Regions from separate parts of the Paenibacillus sp. FSL K6-3182 genome, predicted to be linked through region 1. Evidence: riboswitches for the same ligand, from Rfam matches in the RefSeq annotation. Region 1 holds a riboswitch; the other holds the start of a gene.
What was found. A riboswitch is a leader RNA that binds a small molecule or an ion and turns the genes downstream of it on or off. The one in region 1 is predicted to bind cyclic di-AMP.

Region 1 (10,900 bases):
TGTGTAACAACCGTAATCGAACCAGTTAGCCACCAGATTATAGCTAGTAAACGCAGCGTTGTCGTAGAAGATGCACCTGATGCGAAGCTTTTACTCCAGCCTGCACACAATTGCCGAATGCCTTCCGGGTACATTCGGAAAGCAATAACGCTTTTTCCGCTACAATTTCGAACCGTTTGCTGCTCAGCAAATAGAAGGCCTAAGCTGTAATTTTCGAGAATACGCTCACGAACAGCCTCGTGCCCACCTGTTTGAAAATATGATTCTCGGGTACAGACTATACAAGGACCGAAAGCGCCTACAGCCTTCTTCTTTGTTGCCGCAGCAGTTTGAGGTGCTCCAACCGCTGCTAAGACGATGATGTTGAAGAAAGCTGACAACCATTCATAGGGCCGCTTCATCTTGTGGTAAGGCTGGATCGAAAGCAGCCCGTTCTGCTTTGAATGGGCCTCAGCCAGCACCGCCAACCCAGCATCCTCTAAACAAGTATCTGCATCAAGGAAAATAAGTAAATGACCGCTTGCTGCCTGCGCGCCATTCCAGCACGCCCAGCTTTTACCAAGCCAACCATCCGGCAGCTCGCCCGGGTTTACAACGATTGCACCAAATGATTCAGCGATGGCTGCTGTTCGATCAGTTGATCCATCATCTACTACAATCACTTCATATGGAGCGAACTGCTGACCCTTTATTGATGGAAATAACTGTGTCAGGTTTCTCTCTTCATTTCTAGCTGGAATGATAACTGAAATGCTTGGGAGACTCTTTCTATCGTTCTTTGTGAAAAGCACCGAGTCCTCTTCTAATGGTCGGATTTTGTTCAGCAGCCAAGCACCACAAATAAGTCCGCCAAGCAACAGCACAACATTCCCAATCATAGATCTAATCCTCTGTATGAAAGGTACCAAAACTCCTTATATGACTCGTTAATCCATGTTTTCTTATACAAACAGCTCATTTTCCCCAAAGTTGTGTACCACCTTTCACCAGGCTGATTAGGTCATTCCATTTGGCAGTTAATAATGGTTATACAAACTTACAACCACAGCCCTATCTTTGGTGAAAATGATGGCATTCAAACTATACAGCCATTATTCGCTCTTTTTATAGCCTCATTCTCGTCGTTTAACGACGAAATAGCAGGAGCTATCCGAAGATTTGATCCTGCAAAAGCTGCATGTTATAGGTAAAATTTGTTAATACTTAAAATGGAAAAGTGTTGGTTAAATGCATATCACGCATTCTGCTTATCGCATTAACCTTTTACGTTAGTTCTACAACGATTATACGATTGTGTATATAGTTTGTCATCTGCATCGTTTCGGCTAAATGACCAATGATGAGAGGAAGTGCTCCTATGAGCAAAAAGATTATTGTCGTCGGAGGCGGACTCGGCGGACTATCAGCTGCTATTCGCCTCTCTGTAGATGGGCATCAAGTGACCATATTAGAAAAAAATGAACGCGTTGGCGGCAAATTAAACATAAGATCAGGGCAAGGCTACACTTTCGATACAGGTCCTTCTATTCTGACGATGCCTTGGGTGCTCGAACAGCTGTTTGAAAGTGCTGGCCGCAATCTAGAGGATTATATGAAGCTGGTTCGTGTTGAACCTCAGTGGAGAACTTTTTTCGAAGATGGGGTAACACTTGATATAACAGGTGACTTCCCTGACCTAATCAAGCAATTCGAACAAATCTCACCGGTTGATGCACAGCAATTCCTCTCTTATTTGGATTATTGTCAGCAAATGTATCAGCTCAACACAAAAAGCTTTTATAACAAGAGCCTTAGTGGTCTGAGCGACCTACGGCGTCACCACAGTATGAAGGAACTGTTAGCGATGGACCCGATGAAGACGATGCATCAGACGACAAACCGCTTTCTGAAGGACAAGCATTTGCGTCAATTGTTCGATTTTTTCATCATGTATATCGGTTCCTCGCCTTATGCCGCTCCCGCTGTGCTGTCACAATTAATCTATGTACAAATGGGGCTTGGCATCTATTATGTAGAAGGCGGTATGTACCGAATTGCGGAGGGTATGCTTAAGCTGCTTGATGAGCTCGGTGTGGAGGTTCGCACTTCAGCTCCAGTTGCTCAAATGAATACAGTCGACCAAACCGCAACAGGAGTAACTTTAGAAGATGGCAGCGTAATAGAAGCTGATCTGATTGTGTCTAATCTTGAGGCAATTCCAGCGCATCAGACACTGCTGCAGCATCATCCGAAATCGGCCGACCGCGTAAAGGATTTAGCTAAATACGAGCCTACTGTATCAGGACTTGTGCTGCTTCTTGGCGTGGATAAAGTGTATGAACAGCTTCTGCACCATAATTTCTTCTTCTCTGAAGATCCAGATAAAGAGTTCAACGATATATTTGTCGAAGGCAAACCTACAGATGATCCAACAGTGTACATCGGGGTTTCAAGCAAAACCGATCCTGGACAGGCGCCGCAGGGCAAAGAAAATCTATTTGTGCTTACTCATGTGCCGCCGCTCAAACCTGGAGAAAGCTTTGAGTCACAGAAGGCGGCTTACAGAGACCTAGTTCTGAATAAGCTCGAACGTATGGGATTAACGGAGCTGAGACAGCATATTGAGTTTGAATATACGTTCACTCCAGATGATATTCAGCAGCTTTATGGTTCTAATGGCGGTTCCATCTACGGCATCGTAACGGACCGCAAGCTTAACGGCGGCTTCAAAATTCCAAGCAAAAGCAAGCTGCTCGATAATCTTTATTTCGTTGGCGGATCAACGCACCCCGGTGGCGGTGTCCCGATGGTCACTTTATCCGGACAACTCACCGCTGACCTCATTAAAGAGCAATTGAGCATTGCTGCAAAATCCGTCATGTAGGCAGATTCAATTCAAATAAAAAACCTCTAATCCGTTATCGCGGATTAGAGGTTTTTATCAATTGATTAATTATTAAATAAGTTCAAGGACCATTCCGCCTAATGCACCGGCCACAACAATCATCCAAGGTGGAAGCTTCCAAAAAACAAGCATAATAAACAATACGGCAGCCAGCATAAAATCACCTGACTCTACTATCGCGCTAGTCCAAAGCGGATCATACAGTGCAGCCAGCAATATGCCAACTACAGCGGCGTTAACGCCAACTAATGCACCTTGGATTTTTGAGTTATTTCGCAACATATTCCAAAACGGCAATGTTCCAGCAACGAGAAGAAATGCCGGCAAAAAAATTGCAGTAGTTGCAACAATGGCTCCAGTTAATCCACCAGAGAGAGTACCAAGATAACTAGCGAATGTAAAAAGTGGTCCAGGAACAGCCTGCGCAGCGCTATAACCTGCTAAAAAATCCGATTCATTAACCCATCCGGTAAAGACAACTTCATTCTCAAGTAGCGGCAGCACAACATGTCCGCCTCCAAACACCAGTGAGCCTGCACGATAATAGCTATCGAACATCGCAATCCATTCCATATTTCCCCATTGCCTTAGAAATGGCAAAACAATTAGAAGCGTGAGAAATATAACGAGGCAGGAGATCGCAAGGGAACGGCTAATTCGAATGTTCAGATCAGGAGTTCCCTCGACTGTTTTCATACGATATAACCATACCCCGATCAGTCCAGCTGCAGCAATAATGATTACTTGACTATAGGCCGCTTGCCAATATAACGTTACCGCAGCAGCGATGACTGCTATCGTAGCTCTATTTCGATCCGGTGTTAGTTTCTGCCCCATCCCTAGAATGGCATGAGCAACGATGGCCACCGCTACAATTTTCAATCCATGAATCCAACCTGTGTTTCCAAGATCAAATCCTTGCAGCAGAAAAGCAAAGGCCACTAATGCAATGATCGATGGCAGTGTGAACCCTAACCAAGCCACTAGTCCGCCCAATAACCCAGCCCTAACTATCCCTATACCGATCCCAACTTGACTGCTGGCTGGCCCGGGTAGAAACTGACATAAAGCAACGAGGTCTGCATAACTTCTTTCATCCATCCATTTACGGCGACGAATATACTCATTGTGAAAATAACCCAGATGGGCTATCGGACCTCCAAATGAGGTAAGTCCTAGTTTAGTAGATACAGCCAGTACCTCTACCAAAGATGCGATTGTTCCTCTTTTCAATCCTATAGCCTCATTCCATTACTCATGATACTTACATTGTAAGCTTGCGAATTATTGACTTACAACCCTTTAACAAATACTTAATAAATGGTTACATAAAAAAAAACCACCTCGTAAGGTGGTTTGTAAAATCATTACGCTTTATTTAGACTCCATCATCGCAGCAAATGTATCTTCCGTTACGACACGCCTTGCTGTTACATAACGCTTTGCGTAATAAGAATCGTTAAGATTTGTAATCGTAACCCCTTTGCTTGTAGAAGAATGAGCAAATTTCCCATCCCCAATGTAAATGCCCGCATGAGAAACGCCTTTGCCGCTTGTGTTGAAGAACACTAGATCACCCACGCGTAGTTCATCTTTATTGACCTCTGTGCCTGTGTCTGATTGCGATTGAGATGTTCTAGGCAGCTTAACATCAAATTGATTAAAAATATGTAGAATAAAACCCGAGCAGTCAAACCCTTTGCTCGTTGTGCCTCCCCATTTATAAGGAGTTCCAACAACCTCGCTTATGGAATTCGTAAGCACTGACTTGTCCGACTTATCTGCAAGCACGCTTCCTCCTCCAGTAAGCAGCAGCAAGCAGGATAACAATAAAATAAAACCCTTCTTCAAAACAACTTCTCCCTTCGGTGCCTACGAGGTTAGCTTATGGGTTCGGTTGAAGATCCCTATGCTTAAAAAAATACATTAAGCAATTCACCCTGGGTGGTTCCCCCGTTTCCGATATACAGAACTCGGCATGTGAATAAACCTTATAGTATCGTTAAATTCGATTGTTTTTACCATAATCCTGCAATTGGTTTATTAGAATACTTTCATTTTTCTTCATTATTAATATTTATTTAGCTGTTCACTACATGATTTTTGTCAAAGGTGCTGATTTTTTTATAATTAAAATAGATGAATTTCCAATCACATTTTCAAAATATAACGGTTTAAACACAAAAAAAGAGTATCCGTATTTTCATACAGTTACTCTTTCTAGTTAAGCAAGTTTCGCCAAAATATCGACCTTTTGCCAAGAACGTCTCCTCCATCTGTAGAGCATCAGTAAAGCTCTTATCCATTCATCGATTGAAAAGGCCAACCATATTCCTACCAACCCCATGTCGAACACAATCCCGAACACGTATGCAAGCGGTACACTAATCCCCCACATGGATACTAACCCGGCAGCAACTGGAAATTTCACATCTCCAGCCGCATTTAGACAACTGATAAGCACCATGTTGCAAGCCCGAGCCGGCTCCAGCATAATCGATAACAACATGAGCTGCTTGCCTAACAATATAATTTCTGCATCATTAGTAAAGAGGCTGAGCAATAGACCTGAGAAGCTATAGATGAAAATACCAAGCGCAAGCGAAATGACAAACGCCAGCTTCAAACTTTGAATACTGGATCGATAAGCATCATCCTTCTGATGGGCTCCAATCAGATGTCCAACAATAATTTGCGTTCCTTGACCTATTGCCATTGAAAAAACAAAAACAAAAGAAGTTATGCTCTGCGAATAAATTTTTGTCGTTAACGCTGCCGTACCGATCAGCGTGATTAGATATGTGATTACAACCTGTGAAAGATTATAAGAAACATGCTCACCTGCCGAAGGAATACCTAATTTAAATATAAGGCCAATATTTTTTCTTTGAATCTTAAATGGACTAATCAAGCCAACCTTATACTCCAAGCTTCGAATACATAAAATCAAATAAGCGATCATCCCTATGGCACGGGTTATCCATGTAGATGCTGCTACTCCTTCTACACCTAAATTAGGTAAGCCGAAGGGCTCCATCAGCACCAGATAATTTAAAGTAATATGCAGTACATTTATCCCCAATGCGATGAACATCATTTCTTTCACTATACCGCGGCATCGTAAAATAGTACCTAACGTCATGCTGATTGCTGTGATGAAGACGGAGCTGCCGACAATCGATAAATAGCTGACTCCTTCTGCCATCACATCCTCGGGCACTTTAAAAAGCGCTAAAAACACGTCGGCATAGACAATCAATCCTGCGCTAGCTATTAAACCGAGCATAACATTCAAAGTAAGCGCCGTTCTCCCGATTCGATCGGCGCCATGCAAGTTGCCTGCGCCGAGCCATTGATTGAGAATGACACTTGTACCCACCGTAACAAAGCCAAACATCAAGCCCACTACAACTAAAATCTGGTTAGCTATCCCAACCGCTGCCACTGCTCCATCAGAGTAGCTGCTTAGCATCATCGTATCGACCGTTCCAATCAGCATCCCAAATAAAGCTTCAATAAAGATAGGCCATGTTATCGAGATGATGCTCTTTTGGCGCGGATCAACCTGTTTACTCATTCAAATTCACATTCTTCCTGTTCATGTACTACCCTGCTGTTATCGTCAGACTACTGTTATCATGTATGAGAGTACACCCTATCCAACAAATAGGGGTTGAGAGAATGCGCCAAAACCGCCTTCCAAATAAACTGCCGCCCTTACGTAACCTTCGTCACCACGACACTTGTAACTAACGCTATTGAAACGACCAGAAGTCTCGTATAGTACATTTCCGTCTTTGCCAAACAAGGTTGCGTATTTGTACATCCGGTTCAATCCTTCGCTCGCAAGCAGCTTAAACTCGATCGTCCCATCCGTTGTATGGATTGATTCAAACCCATAGCCTGTGGAAACATAGAAGCTTCCGGCTTTCATTGCTGCTATAATACTCTCATTGGTGTTTTGCTCTGCGAGCACCATATTCCAAGTTCGTTTTTCTTGCCCATACACATGAAAATCATCTCCGCCAAACCCCCATACTTTCCGCCCAGCTGAGAGCAGCGCATCCCATTTGTCAAACGCAATGTCGAACGCTGGATTTCCTTCGCCATTTACGATCTCGATTCCGGTGTAGTAAGGCATCGCGAGCATATCTTCAATCGGCCAATACTGCGAATAATAACGATTCGGATGAACGAGTACGCTCATTCCTCCTTGCTTCGTGCAAAGGTCAGAATACTGCTGATACCGTTCTACCGAAAACTCGTTGGAATAGCTGTCCATCATCGAGCGCGGAGGGTTAATGAGTAGCATATGCCTTTGCGGACTGCTAACCTCCATTGCTTCAAATACGGTCGTAATTGAACGTTTTCCTTCATGAACGGTAATGAAATCGTGGTCGGAAATGCCGAGGAAATCGTATTGCCCATACATCCGGTAAACCGTCTCAAGCGTTTGAGAGCCGCAAGCACTATTTGTCGTATGGTTATGGAAGCTCCCTTTCAGCCACATGCCCTCTTGTTTATCATAAGGATTTGAAATGATTACTTGTGTCATTCAATATGTTCCTCCGTTCCTGCCTTATTCTTTGACCGAACCGATCATAACGCCTTTGGCAAAATACTTCTGAATAAATGGATAAATCATAATAATCGGTGTGATGACGATAATAATCGTCGCCATTTTCAGCGAGTTTCCTGTCACCTGAATTTTGTCCAGCATTTCATATTGCGTCGAACCAGCCGCTTGCTCGAGCGTATTTCGAAGCGCATCTGCCCGGGTCAGCATTTCCTGCAGCAATGTCGATAAAGGCCGCAGATTGCTCTCTCGAACATAGAAGGCACCTGTAAACCAATCATTCCAATGCCCCACTGCGTTAAATAACGCAATGACAGCAACAACCGGCCTGCTGAGCGGCATGATCACCTTCATGAAAATTGAAAAATCATTATATCCATCAATTCTTGCAGATTCTTCGAGGCTCGGACTGATCTCTTGGAAGAAAGTCCGCATAATTATTAAATTCCATGCACTATACAAGCCCGGAATGATATAAACCCAGATTGTATTCGTCAAATGCAAGTCTTTCAACAACAAATAATATGGAATGATGCCACCGCTAAACAACATGGTGAAAAAAATAAGCATGGTAAAAAACCGAACGCCTGGCATCGCTTTTCTCTTTAATGCGTAAGCTGCCATAGCAGTCAAAAAGACGCTCGCTAATGTCCCGACAATCGTTCGGAACAACGAAATGCCGAATGCACTTACAATATTGGAGGATGAGAAAACTTCCTTATAGTTTTCAATAGACCATAATCTCGGCCACAAATAGATGCCTCCTCTTTCCGCATCTTTGCCTGAATTAAAGGACAAAGCAAAGATGTTCAGAAACGGAAGAATGATAGATAAACATAAAAGAATGATCAATACGTAGATGGCAATCTGAATTAATTTTTCTCCTGTAGAAATCTTATAAAATGGTTTATCCACGTTATTTGCACTCCTTCAACATTTGCGAAGCAAAACAGCCTCGGAAGCATGTCCTTAGCGTTAGTGGTCCGTCTCATCGCAGTACATTTCATGTACGAATGAAACAGACCACCAGCAGCTTTAATGAATGTTATAGTTCTACTTTTGTATTTGGATCGCTATCTTTTTTCTCAAGCAATGCTAAGTAATCATCCAAGCCTGCAGCCTTTAATTGTTCAGATGCTGACTCCAATATTTTCGTTACTTGATCCTGGCTTTTAGCATAATAAGCACGTTTGAGGCTTTCGTCATAATTATCAAGTGCAGCTTTTAATTCCGTTTCCTTCGCAAATTCGCCAAGGAAAGCCGTTGGAGCATACGTATCTGAGATTATTGCATTCGCTCTTTTCTTATCCCACTCCCAATACTCAGCAATCTTGAGCGGTCCCTCATTGATATTAGGTTTCGCAGCATTCCCGTATTCTGTTTCACCAAAATCCGCTATACGATCAACATCTGTATTGCCAAGAATTTCGCCCCAATAGTTGCCTACGCCAGCAAACCCAAGCGCTTTCGCGGCTTTCGAATCTTTATCTTTCAATTCCAATACTTCATTTTTTACAATCGGGTTGCCCTTATCATCAAGTGTGTAGTCTCTTCCTTCAATTCCGTATTGCCAGAGCAGCTTGCCTTCGCGGCTCGCCAAGAAGTCAGCGAATTTGACGATATCCTCAGGATTTTTAGTTGAAGAAGGAATTGCCCAAGCGCCGCCAGCCGTTTTATAGCTCAGCTTCATTTGGTAAGGCTTGTCCGCTTCATTTAATGGACCAATCGGCAAGTAATGCATATCCTTATTAAAATCAAGGTAGTTATGCATATCAGCAATAATCGCGAAGGAGCCGTTCAAAATACCTTCTGTTGCACGATTTTCTTCCATCGTATAAAACTCAGGATTCATCAGCTTTTCTTTCAGCAGCTTTTGAACAAACGCTACACGCTTGAGCGGGTAATCCGTTTGACTCTCGTGAACAATTTTACCTTCCTTATTCCGTACAAAGGTTTGGTTCACATTTACAGTCAAGTCACTATACAACGCTTTAACTTCTGTTCCACCCCAGTATCTTGGACCAATAACGCTGGCAATGTCTTTTCCATTGTTGTCTTTGAAATTTCCAGCTTTAATTTTTTGTGCCGCCTCATACAACTTCTCGGAAGTTGTAATCGTTTTTGGATCGATATTAAGCGCTTCGGCAATATCCTTGCGAATAAATGGTCCGCCTAACATTTTCCGCGTTTCATAGCCTGTTTCTCTCGAAACATTCATGTGCATGAAATAAGCTGAGCCGTTAAACTCTGGACGGAACATGACACCGTTTTTCGTATCAAGCGGCAGATAGCCATCTTCTAGATACTTGCTGTATACTTTCGTATCCTTCATAAACGGAGTCAGATCTGTGAACATGCCTTCGCGCGCAGCTTTTAGTACAACCGGCATTTCTGGTCGACCGCTATGATTCAAATAAAATCCGATAAAGTCTGGCAAGTCACCCGAAGCAAGTCCAGCAATTAAGCCGTCAAGCGAACGATTGGCTGGCATTATATTAATTTGATAATCAATTCCCGTTTTCTCTTTAATTTGTTTTAATACTTCCGGGTTCATCTCTTCCGTATAATCGTCTGCCCCCATAAAGATTAAGCCTTTAATTTTGCGGTCGGCAATCCAAGTCGCAGGTTTATCTTTGTTATCTTTGATGCCTTCCTGCTTGTTCCCTGAATTTGTTGAATTTGTTTCTTTGGCCGCACAGCCTGTAATTAACAAGGAAGCTATAATCGGAACCGTCAACAGTCTTGCCCAATTTTTGTTCTTAAACATGATATCTCCATTCCTACCTTCTCTTTTTAATTTATATGGAAAAACGCGGTTAAGCGTCTTTCTTCAAGGAAAAATGCTTCTATCGAACAAGTTACCAAACCGAAGTGCCGGACACTTTTCGTGCGAAACGATTGGCAGTGACTACAAGAACTAAAGCGATAACACCTTGCATCATACCGACTGCCGTTGCATATCCGTATTGGCCTTGCTGCAAGCCCACGCGAATCACATACGTATCCAGAATATCTACCAGATCACTGTTTCCTGGCATCTTGAGCAAATATAGCTGGTCGAATCCCGCTGACAAAATGCTTCCAAGCGATAGAATAAACACGATGAGAATGGTCGGACGAATCGACGGGAGGGTTATATGCCATATTTCCGCCCATTTGCTTGCCCCGTCAATTTTGGCCGCTTCATACATGTCTTGATTAATTCCAGCGATGGCTGCCAAATAGATAATGGAATCCCAACCGATTGTTTTCCATATGTGGCTGCCGAACATGATTTGATAAAAATATTTGGCTTCATTCATAAAGAATGTGCTGCCGTCCCCCCCAAAATAGGTGATCGCTTCATTAAGCAAGCCAGTATCCGGCGCCAATGTTCTTTGTACTAAACCAATAACGATGACCCATGACATAAAATGCGGTAAATACGAAATACTCTGGGC
Region 2 (10,900 bases), 1.7 Mb from region 1:
TAATATAGTAAATATAATATACGATCAAACAATCGCATTCCCACTGAAATTAACTTACTTTTAGTTTGTTCGTATGGTACAATAGTATTACAAAAAGCGGGGTGATACGGTTGGATTATTCGACAATGTGCCCAAAGTATGAAGCCGCAGCCGACATTTTAGGCAAGAAGTGGACTGGCAGAATTATTCGGGTATTGCTTGGAGGACCAAAAAGGTTCAAAGAGATTAAGGAACAAATTCCCGAAATGAGCGACAAAATGCTAACGGACCGGATGAAAGAGCTTGAAACATTAACGATTATTAAACGTCAAGTTTATCCAGAAATGCCTGTACGTATTGAATATGAGCTAACCGACAAAGGCAGGGAGCTTCAGCCAGTCATTGAGTCCATTCAAACTTGGGGCGAACAATGGATGTAAGATAAAAAACCGCTTAGGCGGTTTTTTTTATTGCCTTCTCTTCTTTTATCAGGAATTGACAAAGGATTATTTATCTACTATCATTGATAATAATAATCAATATCACAATATGCAAATAAAAAACCCCCGATCAGATCGAGGGTTTCCTATAAATCAATTGGACTACATGCCAAGCCATTTTTTGAATAGATGTTTGGTTGTATCTTTATTGATTGCTGCGATTGAAGTCGTAAGCGGAATGCCCTTCGGACATGCGCGAACACAGTTTTGCGAGTTGCCGCAGCCTTCGATGCCGCCATCTGTCATAAGTGCATCCAGACGTTCTTCCTTGTTCATCTCACCTGTTGGATGAGCATTAAACAAACGAACCTGTGAAATTGCAGCAGGACCGATGAAGCTATTCCGATCATTTACGTTCGGGCACGCTTCAAGGCAAACACCGCAAGTCATACATTTGGAAAGCTCATAAGCCCATTGACGCTTCGTTTCTGCCATCCGCGGTCCAGGACCCAGATCATACGTTCCGTCGATTGGAATCCATGCCTTAACGCGTTTCAAGGCGCCAAACATCCGCTCACGGTTAATAACAAGGTCACGAACTACTGGGAATGTTTTCATTGGTTCAAGACGAATCGGCTGCTCAAGCTTATCGATCAAAGCGCTGCACGCTTGACGAGGCTTGCCGTTGATGACCATTGAGCATGCGCCGCATACTTCTTCCAAGCAGTTGGAATCCCAGCATACAGGAGCCGTGCTTGCGCCGTCTGCCTTTTTCGGATTACGTTGAATTTCCATCAGGCCGCTAATAACGTTCATATTAGCGCGGTAAGGAATTTCAAACTCTTCCGTATATGGTTTGGAATCAGGAGTATCTTGGCGAGTGATGATAAACTTAACCGATTTTGTAGCTACAGTCGTTTCAGCCATCATTATTCTCCTTTCTTCTTGTCGCTCGAGTAATCACGTTTACGCGGCTTGATCAAGCTTACGTCGATATCCTCGTAAGAAATTTGTGGACCTTCCTTCGTCCATTTCGCAATCGTCGATTTCATGAAATGCTCGTCGTCGCGTTCTTGGAAGTCTGGTTTATAATGAGCGCCGCGGCTTTCGTTGCGCAGCAATGCGCCTAGCGTCATCGCTTCAGAGAGCTCAAGCATGTTCCAAAGCTGACGAGTAAAGGCTACGCCTGCATTGTTCCATTGCGCTGTATCGTTAATGTTGATATTCGCATAACGCTGCTTCAGCTCTTTGATCTTGTGGATCGTTTGCTCCAGCTTGTCATTAAAGCGAACTACCGTCATATTGTTCGTCATCCATTCGCCTAGCTCTTTGTGAATGACATATGCATTTTCAGTACCCTTCATATTTACGATGCTGTTGTACTTGTCCGTTTGACGCTTGTTCTCGCGGTCAAATACGGAGGAAGCTACATCTTCAGCTGATTTCTTCAAGCCTTTGATATACTCAACAGCTTTTGGTCCAGCTACCATACCGCCGTAAATAGCGGATAGCAAAGAGTTCGCGCCAAGTCGATTCGCACCATGGTATTGATACTCGCACTCACCGGCTGCAAACAGACCAGGAATGTTTGTCATTTGATTGTAGTCAACCCACATGCCGCCCATTGAATAGTGAACCGCTGGGAAGATTTTCATCGGGATTTTCCGTGGATCGTCGCCCATGAATTTCTCATAGATTTCAATGATACCGCCGAGCTTAACATCAAGCTCCTTCGGATCTTTGTGAGACAAATCAAGGTAAACCATGTTTTCTTGGTTGATACCAAGCTTCTGATCTACGCACACGCTGAAAATTTCACGAGTCGCAATATCACGAGGAACAAGGTTTCCGTAAGCTGGGTATTTTTCTTCTAGGAAGTACCAAGGCTTACCGTCTTTGTACGTCCAAATCCGTCCGCCTTCACCACGCGCTGATTCCGACATCAAGCGGAGCTTGTCATCGCCTGGAATAGCTGTTGGGTGAATTTGAATGAACTCGCCGTTTGCGTAGTTAACGCCCTGCTGGTAAACTGCGCTGGCAGCTGTGCCGGTGTTGATAACAGAGTTCGTTGTTTTGCCGAAAATAATACCAGGACCGCCTGATGCAAGAATAACTGCATCTGCACGAACCGTGTGAACTTCCATCGAGCGAAGATCCTGTGCTGAAACACCGCGGCAAATGCCGTCATCGTCAACAACAGCGCCAAGGAATTCCCAGTGCTCGAATTTGTTAACTAGTCCAGCTGCTTCCCAGCGGCGAACTTGCTCATCCAGTGCATAAAGCAGCTGTTGACCTGTCGTTGCGCCTGCAAATGCTGTACGGGAATGCTTCGTGCCGCCGAAGCGACGGAAATCCAGCAAGCCTTCAGATGTACGGCTGAACATAACGCCCATCCGGTCCATCAAGTGAATGATGCCTGGTGCCGCATCACACATTGCTTTAACTGGCGGTTGGTTGGCGAGGAAATCTCCGCCGTATACGGTATCGTCGAAATGCTCCCATGGAGAATCGCCTTCTCCTTTTGTATTAACAGCGCCATTGATGCCGCCCTGTGCACATACTGAGTGGGAACGTTTGACCGGTACTAGTGAAAACAGATCAACGTGAACGCCAGCTTCTGCTGCTTTGATGGTAGCCATCAAGCCTGCAAGACCGCCGCCTACGATGATAATTTTATTTTTAGCCATAACGTTTCGCTCCTTGTCTACAAACTAACCGATATTCGTAAGTGCCAATGCAGCACTTGCAGCTTCTTTGAATTGATCTCCGCTGAACGCAATAAGCGAAAGAATAAACAATGCTGATACGACTACAAAAACGCCCATGCAAATATATGAAGAGATGCGTTGAGCTTTCGGGCCAATCGTAATGCCCCAGCTGATCAGAAACGCCCAAAGGCCGTTGCTGAAGTGGAAAACAGCTGCTAATACACCAATAACATAAAGTACGAAGTAAGTAGGGTTGCTCGCAATCTGATTCATCGTTGATCCCAGTTCCTCATGCGTGATGTTGCCGAGATAAACTTGAATCCGAGTTTGGAATACGTGCCAGAAAACGAATACAAAAGTAATTACCCCTGTAATCCGTTGTGCGGTAAATGCCCAGTTCCGGCCGTACTTAAAACGCCCCGTATTCGTGTTCGATTGGTAAGCGACATACAAGCCGTAAATACCATGAAACAATAGCGGGAGGTAAATGCCGAAAATCTCGAGCAGCGGCAGCACGGGCATGCTGTTAATGAGAGTTACGCCTTTGTCAAAGCCTTCAGGCCCGCGTTCAAACGCCTGGTAGTTAGTCAGACCATGCACGACGATAAATCCGCCGAGTGGAATGATCCCGAGAAGCGAGTGAAGCTTGCGCGAGAAATACGAATTTCCTTTCATGTCATTCCTTCTCCTTTCAAAACTGTGAGTGCTAGCATGCTTTTTCTTAAAATATAAGAATGTATCGGTTTCCCCTTTATACATTGCTTATATTCCAGCGCAAACGAGGTGCTGTGCAGCCAATGGTTGTCATCAGCAGTTTACGCTTGGCAAATCATTCTACATTGTAACCCCAGCATGTATGTCCGTCAACAAAACTCGACACATATTAGCCACACTTCCCATCCTACTCCTTTTAAGCTTATAATGGAATTGCTTATTTTTTATAATTTCTTATAACAAAATGACATAAGGGGTTTCATTCATGAATGAAGAGATGCATGTCTTTACCGTTATTGTGGAACAGTCCAGTATGAACAAGGCTTCCGCCTTACTAAACCTGTCTCAGCCTGCACTGTCTCGCAAAATTGCCAAGCTTGAGCAGGACCTAGGCTCTCCTTTGTTTCATCGCATCGGAAAACGGCTGGAGCTTACTCGAATTGGGCAATTGACCTATGAATATGCTTTGGAGCTTCGCCAGCTTCATCGCAAATATTTGCAAACCGTCTCTGAGTTCACCTCGGCTGGACATACGACCCTTACCATTGGCGCAAGCTTGACGACGCTTCAAACGACTTTGCCCGATCTCATTCAAAGCTTAACTTCTACCCATCCGGAGATCGACATTAAAGCGATTACCGGCAAGACGCATGAAATCGTATCGCTCGTGCGAGATCACAAAGCCGATATCGGCATTGTCGCCTCTAGTATTGAAGATTCAACGCTGCGGTGCATTCCGCTGTTTGAGGATCATCTATCGCTCGTGGTGCCTCGCAATCAGGTTATTACCGATAAAGGCACGCTGGGTATACAGGATGTGACCGGCATGCCGATGATCTTGTTCTCCAAAGGCACTTGGTACAGGTTGTTGACCGACGAGCTGTTTGACAAATATCATCTTCAGCCGGATGTGCGAATGGAAATTGATTCGTTTGAAGCTATCCTTCGGTTGCTGCATACTTGCCGTGCTGCGACGCTCCTGCCTCAATCGTATATGCGCAATCAACTGCTTGAAGACAATGATCTTACCGTCATTCCCATTCGAGAACTTGAAGATACAAAACGTACCACCTCGCTCATTCATGCGGACTCGGCCGCCCTCAGCCCGTCCGTTCGCCTTTGGATCAACGAGCTTGCAGCAGGCTTCCCCAGCAAAAAGGACAGCAGCTTTTAAAATAGCTGCTGTCCTTCAGCATTTCCAATATTACACTTCCAAATCCATTTCAGCCTAATCTGCCTTTTCTAATGATAAGCCTCTTCCACTACATAAAAAAATTAACGGATAACGGATGCTTCGAAGTCTTCTATTTGCTCATTTGTTCCTATAATAACCATGACATCACGAAGTGAAAGGACATCCGTTGCTGTCGGTGCAATAATGATGCCATTGGGCTTATTTATGGCTACGATGCTGCATCCAAATCTAGCTCGCGGATTAAGATCATGCAATGACTTGCCATCCAAGCATTGCGGTACAGCAAGCTCGGCGATCGTATACTCTTTGGAAAGCTCGATATAATCTAATAGATTTGGGGATACTAGCTGATGCGCAACTCGAATACCCATATCGCGCTCAGGATAGACCACGCGGTCGACACCGATTTTCTCAAGCACCCGGCCATGCAGTTCAGTCAAAGCTTTCGCTACAACTTGCTTCACTTCCAAATCCTTAAGCAGTATGGTTGTCAAAATGCTGGATTGAATGTCATCGCCAATCGCGACAACTCCGCAATCAAAGTTTCTTACACCCAAGGAGCGCAGCGCTTCTTCATCCGTACAATCAGCTGATACAGCATAGGTTAGAATACCGCTCATGTCCTGAACGGCTTCCTCATCCTTATCTATTCCAAGCACCTCATGGCCAAGCTGGACGAGTTCGCGCCCTAAGCTCGAACCAAATCTCCCTAAGCCGATGATGACAAATTGTTTCTTTTTAATTCCCACTTGCAAAGTCTCCTATCCAATCGTAATTTTGCCCTCTGGATGCCGATAAAGCTCTTTCTCTGTACGAGGCCCAAGCGCGTATGCGAGCGTCAGGGGTCCAAGTCTTCCGGCAAACATGGTTAATGCAATGACTATTTTCCCAACAAGGCTCAGCTCTGGCGTAACACCAACGGATAATCCTACTGTTCCAAATGCTGATGTCGCTTCAAACAATAGCTTTATAAAAGCTTGATCCTCCGTCATCGACAAGATCATCGTTACAATAATGACAAGCGATAAAGAGATCAAAGTAATCGTGAGTGCTTTAAAAATTCTGTCTTTGCCTAATCTGTAACGGAAAAGAACGATGTCCTCTCGTCCTCTAATCATTGCAAATACAGCGCCGACCAACGTTGCAAAGGTTGTTGTTTTGATGCCGCCGCCCGTCGAGCCGGGCGAGGCGCCAATAAACATTAATATAATGGTGAAAAACATCGTCGCTTGCCGAATAGCCGTATAATCAAGCGTATTGGCTCCTGCCGTCCGCGGCGTTACCGACTGGAAGAACGAAGACAAAATTTTCCCGCCCCAGTCCAGAGAGCCCAGTGTCTTCGAATTCGAGAATTCAAAAATAAATATGACGAGTGTCCCTACTGCAATAAGCGTTCCTGTCATAGATAGCACGACCTTACTGTGCAGTGACAGCTTGCGGTTTTTGCGGAACTCCATCAGGTCCGACATAACAACAAAGCCGAGTCCACCCGATATGATCAGCATCATAGCTGCAATATTGACGACTGGATCAGATACGTATAAGGTCAAGCTGCGATAGTTCCCAAAAATATCAAAACCAGCATTGTTAAACAATGAAACCGCATGAAAGGCTCCAAAATAAATCGCTTTGCCCAGCGGCATATCAAATGCAAACCTCGAAGCAAACAACGCAGCGCCAATAAGCTCTATTGTCAATGAATACACAATAACGCGTCTAATCAAACGCACGATGCCTTCCATGCTCGACTGGTTCATGGATTCCTGCAGCAAAAGCCGCTCACGCAGCGAAATCCTCTTGCGAAGTACGAGCGCTACCAGCGTCGCCATCGTCATAAATCCGAGTCCACCAAGCTGGAACAGGCACATTAATATGATTTGACCCCATATAGAGAAATAAGTTCCAGTATCAACGACAACTAACCCTGTTACACAGGTTGCCGAAGTTGCCGTAAACAGCGCATCTATAAAAGGCAATCTCTCACCGCTTACCGATGCAAAAGGCATGGATAATAATAAGGCACCCAGCAATATAATAAGAGCGAATCCACTTACCAAAATACGCGGGGGTGACCACTTCAAAACATTCCAACTAACCTTCATCCATTTCCCTTCTTTTTGATTATGTCATATTGTCATTTTTGTTTTTAAGCATAAAAAAAAGCACTGGAAACTCAAGTGCTCGTGCGATGAGTCCTGTTCCAATACGCCTTCGAGGTTAGCTGACGGATTCGGGCCTGGACAGGCAGCCCTATTCAGCGGAAGAAGACGATGCTTCACCGCTAAAATTCACCCCATGCTATCTAATGTTAAACTGCTTTGCTTTCAGCAGGTTCATCCATTTAGACAACTTTATGGTTCCCCCGATTTCCTTAGGAAATTCGGCTATGCTATGCAATTAGTATGACGATAACGATTATAATCCCTAAGCACTCCTGATATAAAGGTGACGTTTATGACAAACAGGACGATATTAGCTCAAATTAGGGCAATGGGACGAACCAGCACATAGCTAGCTTGCTGGACATCGTTATTTCGCATTTTTTTGAAAACAAACGGTCATTTTCATTGGATAATTTAGGGATTCATATGTTAAGGTAATAAAATGAGCTATTTATTATGAAGACAGTTGAGGTGAAACTATGATTGATTCTATTAAACCCAATGAATGGAAACGATTTATATGGGCAGCAGTTGCTTGCTTTATTATTTATGGGGCCGTACAAATCGTTCCCATGATTACGGCTATCTCATCTGGCGAAATGAATACCAAGGTCATAACGAAATCAGCGGCGGAGGATAAGGCGTCTGCATTTGTTGAAAAAGAAACAGGCTTGAAGGTGAAATCGGCTAAAGCCGTACATCAAACCGATAAAATTATGAATGGCTACTTATCTAAATATGAGCTAGTCAAAGCATATACGGATAAATATGACCCTAGGTTTCCTACAGATACGTTTCAGGTTGATCTTAAATTCGCAAGCGGCGGCAGCGGATATGTTTATCTACATATGCATAGCGGGAAAGTCGTAGCTTGGAACTTGAAGCTTGAGGGGGAACAGCTATCAGATGCAGATAAAGCAAAAGAAGCTATTGCCTTCCTAACTGCAGGAAATTTCAGCGGTACTGAATTCATAGGCGGTCAAATATTGCCTAATGGCGACTGGCAGCCTAAGCCTCCTGCAGGTTATTCCATTAAAAATGCTCATCTTAACGTATTGGTTAACGCTCTTGTCGTGAATGACCGTACGATCATTACTAAATATAAACCGATATTCGAGGCTCCATCCGATTACATAAACTATGTAAAGAAACAAGATAAAATAGCTGGATACCTTACCTCTATCGGTTATCTGTTCATGAGCTTCGTTTTATTCGTCTTAGCTATTATTTACTCCGTTTTGTATCGAAAACATACATCCTTTAAATACGGAATCGTATTAACGATCATTTATTTAATTACTTATACGATCATGAATTTAAACGTTCTGGATGGTATCCGGGCTACGCTCGGCGAGACGGATATGGCAGGCGCTACCGTTTCGATCACTGCCATCGTAAGTGTTCTGCTAGCGATTCCAATGGCAGGTTCCATTTATGTATCCATCGTTGCCGGAGACGGCCTCTGGAAGGCGCAGGGCCGCGCTTTATGGCCGCGCTTCGGTCAGAGAGGGTATGGCGATTATGTTTGGCGCAGCGTGGGCTTGTCCTATTTATTCGCGATCATCCTATTCGCAATTCAATCGGTTATCTTTATCGCCTTGAAGCTGTCCATTGGCACTTGGGAAACATCAGATGCCTCACAATCCCCATACAATATGGGCATTCTTTGGCTGATGCCCGTGCTTGCTTGGGCTGCCGCAATTGGCGAAGAAGCCGTATTCCGCTTCTTCGGTATTGGACTATTTCGCAGGTGGTTTAAAAACACGTTTGCCGCAGCACTGCTGCCTACCTTCTTCTGGGCGCTGGGCCATGTGATGTATCCTTTTTATCCGTCCACGACGAGACTGTTTGAGCTGATGATTATCGGACTGTTGTTCAGCTTTATCTTCGTCAGATACGGCTTCATTACAGCCATGTTCACCCATGCCATCTTCAACAGCGTTGCAGTTGGCCTATCCTTGCTCACTATTGGAACAGCACCGAACATAATCTCAGCTATTTTCTTCTCCGTGCTGCCGGTACTGATTGCATTTGTTCTAAAATATTTAAGTCACAAAAAAGAGAAGAAGCCGTCTATGACGACGACTCCTCCCCTAGAGCAGCTATAATTTGCGAAGCTAATTTATCACCAATAGATAGAGGCCGAAAGTCTTCGACTGAGGCCTCTTTTATTTTTTTGATCGAGCCAAAATGCTTGAGCAGCAGCTTGCGTCGTTTCTCGCCAATGCCCGGAATCGAATCAAGCTTCGACTCCACCATGGACTTGGCGCGCTGCTCGCGGTGGAATGTAATCGCAAAGCGATGCACCTCATCTTGAATGCGCTGCAGCAAATAAAACTCCTGGCTGTCCCTTGGCAAAGGAACAATCTCAGCTGGATCTCCAGTCATAAGCTGCGCTGTCTTATGCTTCGCATCCTTCACAAGACCGCAAACGGGAATGTACAACCCAAGCTCATTCTCAAGCACGTCGAGCGCCGCAGATATTTGCCCTTTGCCCCCATCGACTACAATCAGGTCCGGCGGAGCTAATTCCTCTTTCACCACACGCTCGTAGCGGCGCCGTATGACCTCGCGCATCGTTTCGTAATCATCTGGACCTTGTACTGTCTTCACCTTGTATTTGCGGTATTCCTTGCGGTCTGGCTTGCCGTCCGTAAAGACAACCATAGCCGAAACGGGATTCGTCCCCTGAATATTGGAGTTATCAAATGCCTCGATTCGGCGTACTTCATCCAGCCCTAGCCAGCCTGCAAGCGACTCTGACGCTTTAACGCTTCGTTCCTCATCTCGTTCGATGAGCCTGAATTTCTCGTCCAGCATCACCCTTGCATTATCGATAGCCATCGTTACGACCTCGCTCTTGCGTCCGCGCTGCGGCATAAGCACCTTAACCTTCAGCCAGCTGTGCAAGGATGCAATGACATCGTCAGCGTGCGTAGCTGCTGCCTCATCAACTGCTGCCACTCCGCCCGCTGATTCCACCGCTTCCAGCTCAGGCGGTATTGGCAGCAGGATTTGCTTAGGCAATGCCGGATTATCGCTATAATACTGCGTAACGAATGTCATGAAATCATCATACTCTTCCCCGTAATAAGGAAAAGTTGTGCCGTGCCGCTCAATGAGCTTACCCTGGCGCATGTACAATATTTGAACGCACATCCAGCCCTTATCTACTGCAAAACCAAAAATATCACGGTCAAGCGCATCGGACATCGTAATCTTCTGCTTCTCCATGACCGCATCGATTGCAATCAGCTGATCCCTAAGCTCCTTCGCCCGTTCAAATTCGAGCTTCTCGGCTGCTTCCTCCATCTTGCGCTGCAGCTCATTTTTCACGACATCTTGACCGCCGTTCAAAAACTTTGAAATTTCTTGAATCATCCGATCGTATTCGCTCTGCTGCACATCAAATTCACACGGTGCAATACATTGTCCTAGATGATAATACAAGCACACCTTATCTGGGAGTGTCTTACACTTGCGAAGCGGATATAGCCGGTCCAGAAGCTTCTTTGTCTGCTGAGCGGCATAAGCATTCGGATAAGGGCCAAAGTACTTGCCCTTGTCTTTAATGATACGTCTTGTGACCTCGAGCTTCGGATGTTTCTCGTTCGTAATTTTGATATAGGGGAACGTTTTATCATCCTTTAACAGGACGTTATATCTTGGATGGTATTGTTTAATTAAGTTGCATTCTAAAAT

Region 2: another riboswitch for cyclic di-AMP. It lies ahead of MHH56_RS25225 (TrkH family potassium uptake protein); the one in region 1 lies ahead of MHH56_RS17955 (C40 family peptidase).

Annotation. Positions count from the first base shown of each region.
Region 1 is NZ_CP150265.1:4,064,996-4,075,895, forward strand. It holds gene MHH56_RS17940 (glycosyltransferase) at 1-878, opposite strand, end outside; gene crtI (phytoene desaturase family protein) at 1,358-2,863, shown strand; gene MHH56_RS17950 (chromate transporter) at 2,936-4,117, opposite strand; gene MHH56_RS17955 (C40 family peptidase) at 4,259-4,735, opposite strand; cyclic di-AMP (ydaO/yuaA leader) riboswitch at 4,739-4,873, opposite strand; gene MHH56_RS17960 (MATE family efflux transporter) at 5,109-6,461, opposite strand; gene MHH56_RS17965 (phosphoesterase) at 6,540-7,439, opposite strand; gene MHH56_RS17970 (carbohydrate ABC transporter permease) at 7,464-8,354, opposite strand; gene MHH56_RS17975 (extracellular solute-binding protein) at 8,506-10,227, opposite strand; gene MHH56_RS17980 (ABC transporter permease subunit) at 10,319-10,900, opposite strand, start outside.
Region 2 is NZ_CP150265.1:5,726,803-5,737,702, forward strand. It holds gene MHH56_RS25195 (helix-turn-helix domain-containing protein) at 111-419, shown strand; gene sdhB (succinate dehydrogenase iron-sulfur subunit) at 582-1,346, opposite strand; gene sdhA (succinate dehydrogenase flavoprotein subunit) at 1,349-3,106, opposite strand; gene MHH56_RS25210 (succinate dehydrogenase cytochrome b558 subunit) at 3,131-3,802, opposite strand; gene MHH56_RS25215 (LysR family transcriptional regulator) at 4,107-5,015, shown strand; gene MHH56_RS25220 (TrkA family potassium uptake protein) at 5,117-5,779, opposite strand; gene MHH56_RS25225 (TrkH family potassium uptake protein) at 5,798-7,138, opposite strand; cyclic di-AMP (ydaO/yuaA leader) riboswitch at 7,228-7,432, opposite strand; gene MHH56_RS25230 (CPBP family intramembrane glutamic endopeptidase) at 7,678-9,306, shown strand; gene uvrC (excinuclease ABC subunit UvrC) at 9,272-10,900, opposite strand, start outside.